2 regions of the Franconibacter daqui genome follow, and region 2 is predicted to be linked to the other one. Evidence: predicted binding sites of a transcription regulator. Region 2 holds the regulator's gene; the other holds the start of a gene.
What was found. The regulator PhoB, encoded in region 2, activates phosphate uptake and scavenging genes when phosphate is short. The targets are predictions, from matches to a motif close to CTGTCATAAAACTGNCNNAT.
Positions count from the first base shown of each region.

Region 1: nudF (ADP-ribose diphosphatase) is a predicted target of PhoB. The motif match lies at 5,013-5,032, and genes of this name have one in related genera.

Region 1 covers NZ_BMKJ01000002.1:351,234-358,315, reverse strand. The annotation lists gene IEX01_RS10995 (NAD(P)H-dependent oxidoreductase) at 1-86, shown strand, start outside; gene IEX01_RS10990 (putative quinol monooxygenase) at 118-435, shown strand; gene parE (DNA topoisomerase IV subunit B) at 523-2,415, opposite strand; gene yqiA (esterase YqiA) at 2,458-3,033, opposite strand; gene cpdA (3',5'-cyclic-AMP phosphodiesterase) at 3,033-3,860, opposite strand; gene IEX01_RS10970 (DUF1249 family protein) at 3,885-4,307, opposite strand; gene nudF (ADP-ribose diphosphatase) at 4,310-4,942, opposite strand; gene tolC (outer membrane channel protein TolC) at 5,153-6,673, shown strand; gene IEX01_RS10955 (DUF1190 family protein) at 6,831-7,082, shown strand, end outside.
Region 2 covers NZ_BMKJ01000001.1:178,003-185,084, reverse strand. The annotation lists gene phoR (phosphate regulon sensor histidine kinase PhoR) at 1-1,101, opposite strand, end outside; gene phoB (phosphate response regulator transcription factor PhoB) at 1,123-1,812, opposite strand; gene sbcD (exonuclease subunit SbcD) at 2,011-3,225, shown strand; gene sbcC (exonuclease subunit SbcC) at 3,222-6,374, shown strand; gene mak (fructokinase) at 6,402-7,082, opposite strand, start outside.

The sequences.
Region 1 (7,082 bases), on a different contig from region 2:
TTATCGCCAACGACGTGATTAAAATGCCGGACGTGCCGCGCTATGTTGCAGAATATCGCGAGCATCTGGCGAAAATTTTTGCTTAACTGAAAGGCGGTTTTACAAAAGGAGTTAACCATGCTGACAGTGATTGCAGAAATTCGAACCCGTCCCGGCTCGCATCATCGCCAGGCGGTGCTGGACGCCTTTCGGAAAATCATTCCGACGGTGCTGGCGGAAGAAGGTTGTCACGGCTATGCGCCGCTTATCGATCATGCCGCTGGGGTCGATTTCCAGACCAGCGCGCCAGATTCCATCGTCATGCTGGAAAAATGGGAAAGCGTGCAGCATTTACAGGCGCACCTGCAAACGCCTCACATGAAAGCCTGGAGCGAGGCGGTAAAGAGCGATGTGCTCGATACTCACATCCGTATCCTGGAAGAAGGCGTGAAATAAGCGTTATTGCTAAAAAAGAAAGGCGATGAGAGTCATCGCCTTTTTTATTACCCGCGAGCGTGCCTGCGTAAGGCAACGGCGGAAATGTTATACCTCGATATCCGCGAGGTCGCCCTTCTCCTGCAGCCAGTTGCGACGATCTTCAGAGCGCTTCTTGGCCAGCAGCATATCCATCACCGCAAGCGTACGCGCATCGTCATCATCGCTGATGGTCAGTTGCACGAGGCGGCGGGTGTTCGGGTCAAGCGTGGTTTCACGCAACTGCATCGGGTTCATCTCGCCAAGCCCCTTAAAGCGCTGCACGTTCGGTTTGCCCTTCTTGCGCTTAAGCTGCTCCAGCACGCCCGCCTTCTCTTCTTCATCCAGCGCGTAATAGACCTCTTTACCGAGGTCGATACGGTAAAGCGGCGGCATGGCGACATAAACATGCCCGCCTTTCACCAGCGAACGGAAATGTTTCACAAACAGCGCGCAAAGCAGCGTGGCGATGTGTAAACCGTCGGAATCCGCATCCGCGAGAATGCAAATTTTGCCATAGCGCAGCTGGGACAAATCGTCGCTGTCCGGATCGATGCCGATAGCCACAGAGATATCATGCACCTCCTGCGACGCCAGCACCTCATCGGAAGAGACTTCCCAGGTGTTCAGGATCTTGCCCTTAAGGGGCATGATCGCCTGATATTCGCGGTCGCGCGCCTGCTTGGCGGAGCCGCCTGCCGAGTCCCCTTCCACCAGGAAGAGCTCGGTGCGCGCCAGATCCTGCGCGGTACAGTCCGCAAGCTTGCCAGGCAGCGCCGGGCCGCTGGTGAGCTTTTTACGCACCACTTTTTTGGCGGCGCGCATGCGGCGCTGGGCGCTGGAGATAGCCATCTCCGCCAGCATCTCCGCCGCCTGAACGTTCTGGTTCAGCCACAGCGAGAAAGCGTCTTTCACCACGCCTGAGACAAACGCCGCGCACTGGCGCGACGAGAGGCGCTCTTTGGTCTGCCCGGCGAACTGCGGATCCTGCATTTTCACCGAAAGCACATAGGCGCAGCGCTCCCAAATATCCTCAGCGGAAAGCTTCACGCCGCGCGGGAGGATATTGCGGTATTCGCAAAACTCGCGCATCGCGTCCAGCAACCCCTGGCGCAGGCCGTTCACATGCGTGCCGCCCTGCATGGTAGGAATAAGGTTAACGTAGCTTTCCGTCAGCAGTTCGCCGCCTTCCGGCAGCCAGAGCAGCGCCCAGTCCACCGCCTCAGTATCGCCCGAGAAATTACCGATAAACGGTTTTTCCGGCAGCGTAATCAGGCCATTTACCGCCTCGGTGAGGTAGTCGTTCAGGCCATCCTGATAACACCAGCGCTGCTCCGTCTTATTCACTTCGTCTTTAAAAGTGATTTCTACGCCCGGGCAGAGCACCGCCTTCGCTTTCAGCAAATGCGTGAGGCGCGAAACGGAAAAGCGCGGGCTGTCGAAGAATTTTTCATCCGGCCAGAAATGGACGCTGGTGCCGGTGTTGCGCTTGCCGCAGGTGCCGACCACGCTCAGCTCTTTAACCTTTTCGCCATTGGCGAAAGCGATGTTGTAAATCTGGCCGTCGCGGCGCACGTTAACTTCAACCCGCGTGGAGAGGGCGTTTACCACCGAGATCCCAACGCCGTGCAGGCCGCCGGAGAACTGGTAGTTCTTGTTAGAGAATTTACCGCCGGCGTGCAGACGGCAGAGGATCAGCTCAACGGCAGGAACGCCCTCTTCGGGGTGGATATCCACCGGCATGCCGCGCCCGTCGTCGATCACCTCGAGCGACTGGTCAGCGTGCAGGATAACGTCCACGCGCTTCGCGTGTCCCGCCAGCGCTTCATCCACGCTGTTATCAATTACTTCCTGACCCAGATGGTTGGGACGGGTGGTATCGGTGTACATCCCCGGACGGCGGCGAACCGGCTCAAGCCCGGTGAGTACCTCGATGGCATCGGCATTATAGGATTGCGTCATGATTTAATCGTCAGATAACAAAACGGTACCGATCTTTCAGGCTTAGCGCAGCCCGAGAAAATCGATAATCTGGGTGAAATAATCTTCGAAGCCTACAAAAGCGTGGTTACCGCCGGTCTCCACAGTCTGACGGCAGGAGGCGTAATAGGCCACCGCCTGGCGATAATCCAGCACTTCGTCGCCTGTTTGCTGTAGCAACCAGATAAGATCCGGCGCTTCCAGCGGGTCTATCTGCATGACTTTAAGATCGTAAATATGGCGAGACTCTAGCACATATTGCTGCCCGGTGTAGGGGTTCTCATTGGCGCCCAGAAAATCTATCAGCAATTCGTAAGGACGCACCGCCGGATTCACCACGACAGCAGGCAGCATAAAACATTGCGAAAGCCAGGTGGCGTAATAACCGCCAAGAGAAGAACCGACAACGCCAAGCTCATCCCCGCCATGCTCCATGACCAGCGACTCAAGCAGCTCCGCCGCTTCTGCCGGGTAGGCGGGCAGCTGCGGCACAATCATCTCGATCTCCGGGTGCGTTTGCTTAAGCCAGCCTTGCAGACTGGTGGCCTTGGCGGAGCGCGGCGAGCTGTTAAAGCCGTGCAAATAGAGAAGCGTCGGCATCAGTAGCCTTCGGAAGCGATATCGGGGCGAAACTGCGCGCCTGCCAGACGGCAGACTTCCGTCGTCAGCGTGCCGTCCGGATGCAGTTCCAGCCAGCGCCAACCGGGCGCGATAGTATCAAGCGTAAAATTAGCGCAATGGGGCTTAAACTGCACGCAGGTAGACGGCGTGGCTAAAATACGGCGACCGTTCCAGTCGAGATCCAGCTCCTGGTGAATATGGCCGCACAGCAGGTTTTTCACCCGCGGAAAACGGCTCAGCACGTCATCAAGCGCAGCCGCATTGCGCAGGCTATGCTGATCGAGCCAGCTGCAGCCTGCGGGTAAGGGATGATGATGCAACAGCAGCAGCGTATGGCGCTCGGGGCATTCGCCAAGCTTACGCTCCAGCCATTCCAGTTGATACTCGCTAAGTTCACCATGAGGGACGCCGAACACCTGAGTATCGAGCAGCACTATCTGCCACTGCTCGCCCACCATTACCCGCTTTGCCGGAGAAATCCCCGCTTCCTGCAGCGCGCTATACATGGCGGGCTGAAAGTCGTGGTTGCCGGGCAGCCAGACGCAGGGCGCAGAAATCGACGAGATGCCTGAAGCGAAATGCTGATAGGCCTCGGGCGAATGATCCTGCGCCAGGTCGCCGGTCGCGACGATAAGGTCGCATTGACGCTGCTGTTCATGGATAGCCGCCAGTACCGCCTGATAGCTCTCCCAGGTTTTTATGCCGAGCAGCGTTTCGTCTTTTCCGGCGAACAGGTGGGTATCGGTTATTTGCAAGATCCTGACGCTGGCCCCACCAGCAACAGGAAGGTTTAACAGGCTTTCCAAATGGTGTCCTTAGGTTTCACGACGCTAACAAACCGGAATCGCCATCGCTCCATGCGCTAAACAATAGCGCAACCAGTCAGCAAGAAACTGGTTAATTTGATGCTTTTCATCGCGCTGATGCAACTTTTTATTCGGATAATCATAACGCGCTTTAAAACGAAATATCTGCTGGCTTGAACACACTTCCGCCACCATGGCGTCATGATAAAGACGCACGGACATGGAAGGCAGGCTCCAGTAGCTTACCTTCGGGGCCGTTTGCTCGATTTCCACGAGCGTAGTGTAACGGGTAGATTCCAGGATAGTTAATCGGTATTGCGCGCTATTGACCTGATAGCTCACGGTTTCGCCCACCGCGTCGTTGCGAGGCAGCAGGCGGCGCAGCTGAGCGAAGTTGGTTTCGCACAGGCGCATCATTTCAGGAAAGTCAGGCGTATAGCGCTTCATTTTCAGGTGTTCCACTCTTGTCTCAATGCTTCATGATGTAATTGCAGCCATTGCAAAGCGATGACCGAGGCTGCGTTATCGATTTTCCCCTCTTCAACCCAAAGGTATGCCTGCTCCCGACTTACCACATGAACCCGAATATCTTCGTTTTCATCAGCCAGACCGTGAATCCCTTTCGCGGTCGTGGCGTCCACTTCGCCTACCAGTAAGGAAAGGCGCTCGCTGGTGCCCCCGGGGCTTGCCAGATAACTCATGAACTTTTTCACCCGGCCGACGGAGAGCCCCGCCTCTTCCACCGCTTCGCGGCGGGCTACCTCTTCGACGCTTTCGCCAGGCTCTATCATGCCAGCCACCAGCTCCAGCAGCCACGGTGTTTCGCTCGTATCATACGCGGCGATGCGGATCTGTTCGATCAACACCACCTCGTCACGCACCGGGTCAAAGGGTAGCAGGACTGCGGCATGGCCGCGCTCAAAAATTTCACGCTTAATTTCGCCACTCATTTCGCCGTTGAAAAGGCGATGACGGAAGCGGTAAAGATCAAGTGAAAAAAAGCCGCGATAGAGCGTTTCTCGTGCAATAATTTCTACATCGTTTTTGGCGAACGTAACGGCTGATTTGGTGGGTTTACTCATGACGTTTTCCACTCCTTTATAGTGGCGAATCTGGTAATTTCAAGCCAGTTTACCTGCTGCCTGTGCGGGTATGTGATAGATTGATGAAATTTAAAGGCAGAAGGCACGTTACGCCAAGCCGCACGGCGGGCTGACTCTGTTAGAATCGGCGATCATTTTTCGACTTCTGTCAGCGCTAACAATATTTTTGCTTCACAACAAGGAATGCAAATGAAGAAACTGCTCCCCATCCTTATCGGTCTGAGCCTGACGGGTTTCAGCGCCATGAGCCAGGCAGAAAACCTGTTACAGGTTTATCAGCAGGCACGATTAAGTAACCCGGATTTACGTCGATCCGCTGCTAACCGTGACGCCGCATTCGAAAAAATTAACGAAGCACGCAGCCCTTTGCTGCCGCAGTTAGGTCTGGGCGCCGATTACACCTACAATAACGGTTTTCGCGACAACGACGGCATTGACTCCAACGTCACCAGCGGCTCATTGCAGCTGACCCAGACCATTTTCGATATGTCGAGATGGCGCGCGCTGACGCTGCAGGAAAAAACCGCCGGCGTTCAGGACGTCACTTATCAGACGGACCAGCAGACGCTGATCCTCAATACCGCTACCGCCTATTTTAACGTACTGAGCGCCATTGACGCCCTTTCTTACACGGAAGCGCAAAAACAGGCGGTCTACCGCCAGTTGGATCAGACCACCCAGCGCTTTAACGTAGGCCTGGTGGCCATCACCGACGTGCAGAACGCCCGCTCGCAGTACGACACCGTGCTGGCGAACGAAGTCACCGCGCGCAACAACCTTGATAACGCAGTAGAACAGCTGCGCCAGGTGAGCGGCAACTACTATCCGCAGCTCGCTTCGCTGAACATCGACAGCTTTAAAACCAACAAGCCGGACAACGTCAATGCGCTGCTGAAGGAAGCGGAAAACCGCAACCTGTCCCTGCTGCAGGCGCGTCTGAGCCAGGATCTGGCGCGTGAACAGATCCGCTATGCGGAATCTGGCCACCTGCCGACGCTGGGCTTAACCGCCTCCAGCAGCATTTCCGACACCTCTTACAGCGGCAGCGCGACACGCGGCAATAGCCTCAGCAGCTCAAGTTATGCCGATCGCAATATCGGTCAGAACTCCGTCGGCCTGAGCTTCAATCTGCCTATCTACAGCGGCGGCTCGGTCACCTCGCAGGTCAAACAAGCGCAGTACAACTTCGTGAGCGCCAGCGAGCAGTTAGAAAGCGCGCACCGCAGCGTAATTCAGACCGTGCGTTCCTCCTGGAACAACGTCAACGCCTCCATCAGCAGCATTAAAGCTTACGAGCAGGCCGTGGTGTCCGCGCAAAGTTCTCTGGACGCCTCTGAAGCGGGTTACGCCGTGGGTACGCGTACCATCGTCGACGTGCTGGATGCCACCACCACGCTCTATAACGCGAAACAGCAGCTTTCCAGCGCGCGCTATAACTACCTGATTAACCAGCTTAATATTAAAGCTGCGCTCGGTACGCTGAACGAGCAGGATCTGGTTGCGCTGAACACGACGCTTGGCAAGCCAATCCCGACGTCGCCGGAAAGCGTAGCGCCGGAGAATCCGCAACAGGACGCGGCCGTAGATAGCTTCACGGCTAACGCTAACGCCGCCGGTAACGATGCCACGATGCCGGCAGCGCAGCCTGCCGCTTCGGTACAGCCAGCCGCGCAATCCCGCCGCTCTGGCGCGAACCCGTTCCGTCAGTAATCGCGCTTCAGGCGTGATGCGCGCTGGCGCATCACGCCTTTACGTAAGGCAACGTAAAGATCCCCTGCCCTTGCGGCCCTCTGCTTTAATTTCAACCACTCATCCACTATCCTGAGCACCATAACTGTGCAATATCTTTGGGGCCAGGAAGAAAGTAATGAAACGGACAAAACAGATTAATCACGCCACGTTCCGCAAAAGCTGGAACGCGCGTCACCTCACCCCTGTGGCCTTCGCGGTCACGGCGGTCTTCATGCTTGCCGGTTGCGAGAAAAGCGATGAAACCGTGCAGATGTTTCAAAACGCGGATGATTGCTCGCAGGCGAACCCAGGCAAAAGCGCCGAGTGTACCGCCGCCTACAACAATGCGCTGAAGGAAGCCGAACGCACCGCGCCGAAGTACGCTACC
Region 2 (7,082 bases):
CGGAATATGCTCCGCCGCAATGCCCGGCCCGTCATCCTCCACGCTAAACAGCGCGCCGTGCGGCGCACGCTGCCAGCGCACGGTAATATGCGTGCCTTCCGGCGTATGGTTCACGGCGTTATAGACCAGGTTAGACATCGCGCTGCGCAGCTGTTCTTCATTGCCCAGCACCTTAAGCGTGGCGTCAACATCAAAAGTCAGCGTATGGCGCTGCTGGCTGAGGGTTGCCGCCTCGCGCTCCACCACGCGCAGCATCATCGGCACGTCGACTTTTTCATTCAACTGCAGCGCGGGCGACGCTTCAATTTTCGACAGCGTCAGCAGCTGTTTCACCAGCCCTTCCATACGGGACGTTTGCTCGCGCATGGTATGCAGCGCTTTGTCCCGCAGCGGCCCTTCCAGCGTCTGCTCCTGCATCATCTCCAGGTAGCCCTGCAATACCGTCAACGGCGTACGCAATTCATGGCTGACGTTAGCGAAGAAGTTACGCCGCGCGCCTTCGAGCTGGTGCATCTGCGTCACGTCGCGCGCCACCATCAGCCACTGCTGTTCGCTGTAGGGCATAACGCGAAACTCAAGATGACGGCCGTTGTTCAGCACCAGATTAAGCGGGCGGGTGAAGTTTTTTTCGCGCAGGTAGCGGGTGAACTCCGGGTAGCGCAGCAGGTTGAGGATATTCTGGCCGTTGTCGTCCGGCCAGCGCAGGTTAAGGAGCTGCTGCGCCAGACCGTTGCACCAGAAGATAGTGCCCTCTTCAGTGGTCAGGATCACCGCATCGGGCAGCGATTCGGCGCCGCTGCGAAAGCGCTTGATAAGATTGCCAAGCTCCCGGCGGCGCTTTTTATTGCGCAACTGCATCTGGTGCAGCCCGTACAGCAGCGGCTCCCAGCTTCCTCTTCCCGGCGGCGGCGTCATGCTGCGATCGACCCATAACCACCAGGAGAGACGCAGCAGGTTCCAGTAATGCCAGATAAGCAGCCCGGTCACCGCCGCCAGTAAAAACCAAGCCAGATAGCCGAAAAACGCCCCGAGGATCAGCGCCGGGAGACAACACAACACCAGCTCCAGAGCCAGCCTTTTCCATGACAGCCGTTCGAGCACGGTCACACTCCAGGTTATGAGTTAAAAACGGGTTGAGAAACGATACCCCGTACCGCGCACCGTCTGCACCATTCTGTCATGCCCGCTGTGCTCCAGCGCCTTGCGCAGGCGGCGGATATGCACATCCACCGTACGATCTTCGACATACACATTGGTACCCCAGACATGGTTCAGCAGTTGCTCACGGCTGTAAACACGCTCCGGGTGCGTCATAAAGAAGTGTAAAAGCTTAAATTCGGTCGGCCCCATGTCCAGCGGATTTTCGCCGGTCATGACGCGGTGAGAGGTCGGGTCCAGGCTCAGGCCCTGCATCTCGATAACCTCTTCCACCGCCATAGGCGAGATGCGGCGCATAACGGCTTTGATGCGCGCCACCAGCTCTTTTGGCGAGAACGGCTTGGTGATGTAATCGTCCGCGCCGGTCTCCAGCCCGCGTACGCGGTCCTCTTCTTCACCGCGCGCGGTCAGCATCATCACCGGGATATCGCGGGTCATCGCTTCGCGCTTGAGGTGCTTAATAAACTGAATGCCCGAACCGCCGGGCAGCATCCAGTCGAGCAGGACCAGATCGGGCCAGGGTTCGTTGAGCTGGTTTACCGCACTGTCATAATCTTCAGCTTCAACGGGCTGGAAGCCGTTTTGCTCGAGCACAAAACAGACCATTTCACGAATCGGTGCTTCATCTTCTACGACCAGAATACGTCTCGCCATAATTAGCCCTGTAATATAAAGTCAACATTATCCAATGCGGCGCCATTATGCGTCAGATTTATGACAGATTTATGAAAAGATGACCGTCTGATGACTCCCTCAGCGGCATTTATGACACCCGTCCGGCAAGCCGTTCAGGACACCAGCCCGCCTGCTTGTTTATAATCACCCTCTTGCTTTTTCGCCACAGGGAAATCTATGCGCATCCTCCACACTTCCGACTGGCATCTTGGTCAGAATTTTTATACCAAAAGCCGCGCCGCCGAGCATCAGGCCTTTCTCGACTGGCTGCTGGAGGCCGCGGTGGAACATCAGGCAGACGCCATCATCGTGGCGGGGGATATTTTCGACACCGGCTCGCCGCCAAGCTACGCGCGCGAGCTTTATAACCGCTTCGTGGTGAAGCTGCAGGCCACGCAGTGTCAGCTAATTGTGCTGGCGGGCAACCATGACTCGGTGGCGACGTTAAATGAATCCCGCGAGCTGCTCGCCTGCCTGAACACCCGCGTTATCGCCAGCGCCCAGCAGGATCCGGCAAGCCAGGCGATTATCCTTAACCGTCGCGACGGCGCGCCCGGCGCGGTGCTCTGCCCTATTCCGTTTCTGCGCCCGCGCGATATCCTGCGCAGCCGCGGCGGCCAGTCCGGCAGTGAAAAACAGCAGCAGTTGCTGGAGGCTATCACGCAGCATTACGAACAGTGCTACAACGCCGCCTGCGCCCTGCGCGGCGAACAAGCGCTGCCCATCATCGCCACCGGCCACCTCACCACGGTGGGCGTGACCAAAAGCGACGCGGTACGCGATATCTACATCGGCACGCTGGACGCTTTTCCCGCTCACCTCTTCCCGGCGGCGGATTACATCGCGCTCGGCCACATTCACCGCGCCCAGAAGGTGGCGGCAAGCGACCATATTCGCTACAGCGGCTCGCCCATCGCCCTGAGCTTTGATGAAACAGGTAAAGAAAAAAGCGTCTTTCTGGTGGAGTTCACGCAGGGCAAGCTGCGCGACGTGACCGCGCTGCCGGTGCCGGTAAGCCAGCCGCTCGCGGTGGTAAAAGGCACGCTTGAGGAGATTGCCCAGGCGCTGAACCAGTGGCGCGACGCGCCCGCCGGGCCGAAAGTGTGGCTTGATATTGAAATCGCTACCGAACAGTTCCTGCACGACATGCAGCGCCAGATAACCCAGCTCACCGAAAACCTGCCGGTGGAAGTGGTGCTGCTGCGCCGCAGCCGCGAGCTGCGCGAGAAAAACCTCGGTACGCTGCAAACCGAAACGCTGAGCGAGCTGGGCGTTGAGGAGGTTTTTGAGCGCCGTTTGCAGCAGGAACAGCTGGAAGAAGAGGAAGCGCGGCGGCTGCGCACCCTCTTCGCGCAAACGCTGGAAAGCCTGCATCAGGAGGAAGAGGCGTGAAAATACTCAGCCTGCGGTTAAAAAACCTCAACTCGCTTAAGGGCGAATGGAAAATCGACTTTACCGCCGAACCCTTCGCCAGCAACGGCCTGTTCGCCATCACCGGCCCGACCGGCGCGGGGAAAACCACGCTGCTGGATGCCATTTGCCTTGCGCTTTATCACCAGACGCCGCGCCTGAACACTATTTCACAGACGCAAAACGACCTGATGACCCGCGATACCGCCGAGTGCCTGGCGGAGGTGGAGTTTGAAGTAAAAGGGGTGGCCTACCGCGCTTTCTGGAGCCAGTACCGCGCCCGCAACCAGCCGGACGGCAAGCTCCAGGCGCCGCGCGTGGAGCTGGCGCGCTGCGATTCGGGCAAAATCCTCGCCGACAAAGTAAAAGACAAGCTCGATCGCATCGCCACCCTGACTGGCCTCGACTACGACCGTTTCACCCGCTCGATGATGCTCTCCCAGGGGCAGTTCGCCGCCTTTCTGAATGCCGACGCCAAAGACCGCGCCGAACTGCTGGAAGAGCTGACCGGCACCGAGATTTATGGTCAGGTTTCCGCCCGCGTGTTTGAACAGCATAAGCTCGCCAAAGCGGAGCTGGAAAAACGGGAAGCGCAGGCCCAGGGAGTGAAATTGCTGAGCGATGAAGAGCAACAACAGTTGCGCTCAGGTTTGCAGGCGCTTACTGATGAAGAAAATGCGCTGCTGTCTCGCCAGCAGCAGACGCAGCGCCAGTACGAATGGCTCACGCACGCCGCGAAGCTTGAGCAGGCGCAGGTGGCGGCCCGCAGCGGTGTGGAAAACGCCGCGCGCGCGTTACAGGCTGCCGCGCCGGATCTTGCAAAGCTTGAAGCCGCTCTGCCCGCGGAAAAACTGCGGCCTTACTGGCAACGCTTGCAGGAACAGGAAGCGGCGCACGCCGAAACCCAACGGCAGTACGAAGAAGTAAGCGTTCGCTTACAAACTGCCCGAACCCGACGTCAACAAATCCGCCAGGTGGCCGCCGACGAGCTTGCGCGCTGCGATGACGGGCTGCGCCAGCTTGCCGCATGGCTTACTGAACATGAACGCTTTCGCCAGTGGAGCAGCGAGCTGGCGGGCTGGCGGGCCGCCTTCAGCCAGCAAAAGCGCGACCAGCAGCAGGCGCAGACGCTGCGCGAAAGTCTCGCGGCGATTGAGCAAAAACGCGCAGCGCTGGCTCCGGTCAGCCTGACGCTCTCCCCCGATGAGATTGCCGAACAGCTCGCCGCCAGCACCCGCCTGCGCGCCACGCGGGAAAAGCTCTCCGTCCTGCACGCCCAGTTCGCCCCGCTGGCGCAGCGCAAAACCCGCCAGGCGCAAAGGCAGGCCGCGCTTGAGCAGGAGCTACAACAGCTGGAAACACAGCTTGCCGATAAGCGCCAGCGCTACAAAGCCAAACAGGAAGAGGTGGCGCAGGCGAAAAAAGTCTGCGAGCTGGAGAGCGCCATCGCAAGCCTTGTGGAGGAGCGCAACCGCCTGCAGCCCGGCAGTCCCTGCCCGCTCTGCGGCGCGACGGAACACCCGGCCGTGGAACACTACCAGGCGCTGAAGCCCGATCTCAATAAACAGCGGCTGGCGTTGCTTGAGCAGGAAAAAGATGAGTTGGGTAAAGAAGGCGCCACCCTTCGCGGCCAGCAAGAAAGTCTGTTAAAGCAGAAGCAGCAACTGGAAAGCGAAGCGGCAAGCCTTGCACAAGAGGAGCAAGCGCTCACCTCACAGTGGCATGCTCTCTGCGCGGCGCTGGAGATAGCCTTTCTGCCGCAGGACGATATCGCCACCTGGCTTGAGGAACAGGCGCAGCATGAACAGCAGCTTCATCGCCTCCAGCAGCATCAGTTGCTGGAAAACCAGCGCCAGCAAACGCAGCAGCAGCTCACGCAGACAGAATCCGCCTGCCAGGCGCAGCAGGAAAGCCTGCATCGGCAGCTCAGCGAGCTGGCGCTGACGCCGCCGCAGCCGGGCGACGAGGCGCGCTGGTTCAGCGAACGCGAGGCGGAAGCGAAAACCTGGCAGCAGCAGCAGGAGCAGCAGACGCAGCTGCGCGAAAAACGCGCGCACTATGAAACGCTGTTGACTGCCCTGCCGCAGGAGCAGGAGGTGGCGCCGCTGCCGGAATCGCAGCGGCAGGCAGCGCTTAGCGAAGGTCAGCAGAGCCACACGCTTTGCCTTTCGCTTGAGGCGCGCAGCCAGGCGCTGCATCAACAGATGCGCCAGGAGCAGGCGCGCTGTCAGCAGGCCCGTGCCGATTTTGAAACGGCGCTGGCGGCCAGCCCCTTCAGCGAGCAGGCCGCCTTTTCCGCCGCCCTGCTGGACGAGGCGACGCTTCGCGAGCTGGAAGGAGTGAAAGCGCGGCTGGAGCGGCAGCTGCATCAACAGCAAACCCTGCTGGAGCAAGCGCAGGCCCAGCTGGCGCAGCACCTTACGCAACGTCCGGCAGAATTAAGCGAGCAAGAAAACAGCGAAGCATTGCAGCAGGCGCTGGCCTCAGTCGCCGGCATGCTTCGCGACAACGCCAGCCGCCAGGGCGAGATCCGCCAGCAGCTGCGCCAGGATGAGCATAACCGCACGCAGTTGCAGACGCTGATGCAGGAGATTGCGCAGGCGACGCGCACACTGGCGGAGTGGGGACATCTCAATTTGCTGATTGGCTCGCAAAAAGGGGACAAATTCCGCAAGTTTGCTCAGGGGCTGACGCTTGATAACCTGGTCTGGCTCGCCAATAACCAGCTCACGCGCCTGCACGGGCGCTATTTGCTCAAGCGCAAGCTTAGCGAGGAGCTGGAGCTGGAGGTGGTCGATACCTGGCAGGCCGACGCGGTGCGCGACACCCGCACGCTTTCCGGCGGCGAAAGCTTCCTCGTGAGCCTCGCGCTGGCGCTGGCGCTCTCGGATCTGGTGAGCCATAAAACGCGCATCGATTCGCTGTTCCTTGACGAAGGGTTCGGCACGCTGGACGCCGAAACGCTTGATACCGCGCTGGACGCCCTCGACGCGCTGAACGCCAGCGGCAAAACCATTGGCGTAATCAGCCACGTTGAAGCGATGAAAGAGCGCATCCCGGTGCAAATCAAAGTGAAAAAGGTGAACGGCCTGGGCTTCAGCCGGCTCGCGCGCGAGTTTGCGGTGGCGTAAAAAAGGGCGCTTTACGCGCCCTCGCTTTTACTCACCGAGCGGCCAGAGCCACGCCGCGCCGCGCACGCCGCTGGAGTCGCCGTGTCGCGCCTTGCGAATGGGAGTTTCGCACTCGCCGCCAAACACCCACGGCTTGATGAGCTGCGGCACGGTTTTATAGAGCCGGTCGACGTTGCTCATGCCGCCGCCCAGCACAATCACGTCCGGGTCGAGAATATTCACGATATGCGCCAGCGACTTCGCCAGCCGCAGCTCGTAGCGGCTGAGCGCCAGCTCCGCCAGCGCGTCCTGCTCGCTTACCAGGCGAATGATTTCGTTGCCCTTTAATGCATGTCCGCTCAGGCGCTGATAGTCGGTGGCAAAGCCCGTGCCGGAGATAAAGGTTTCGATACACCCCTGTTTGCCGCAGTAGCACGGCACTTCTTCGCGATAGCGCAGCTCATCTTCGTCCATCCACGGCAGCGGATTGTGCCCCCATTCGCCCGCGTTGCCGTTGCCGCCAATATGGCTGTGGGCATTAAGCGCGATGCCCGCCCCGCAGCCGGTGCCAATAATCACGGCGAAAACCGTCTGCGCGCCCGCCGCCGCGCCATCCACCGCTTCGGAAACGGCAAGGCAATTGGCGTCGTTCGCAAGGCGCACTTCACGTCCCAGCCGGGCGCTGAGATCTTTATCGAAAGGCTGGCCGTTCAGCCAGGTGGAGTTGGC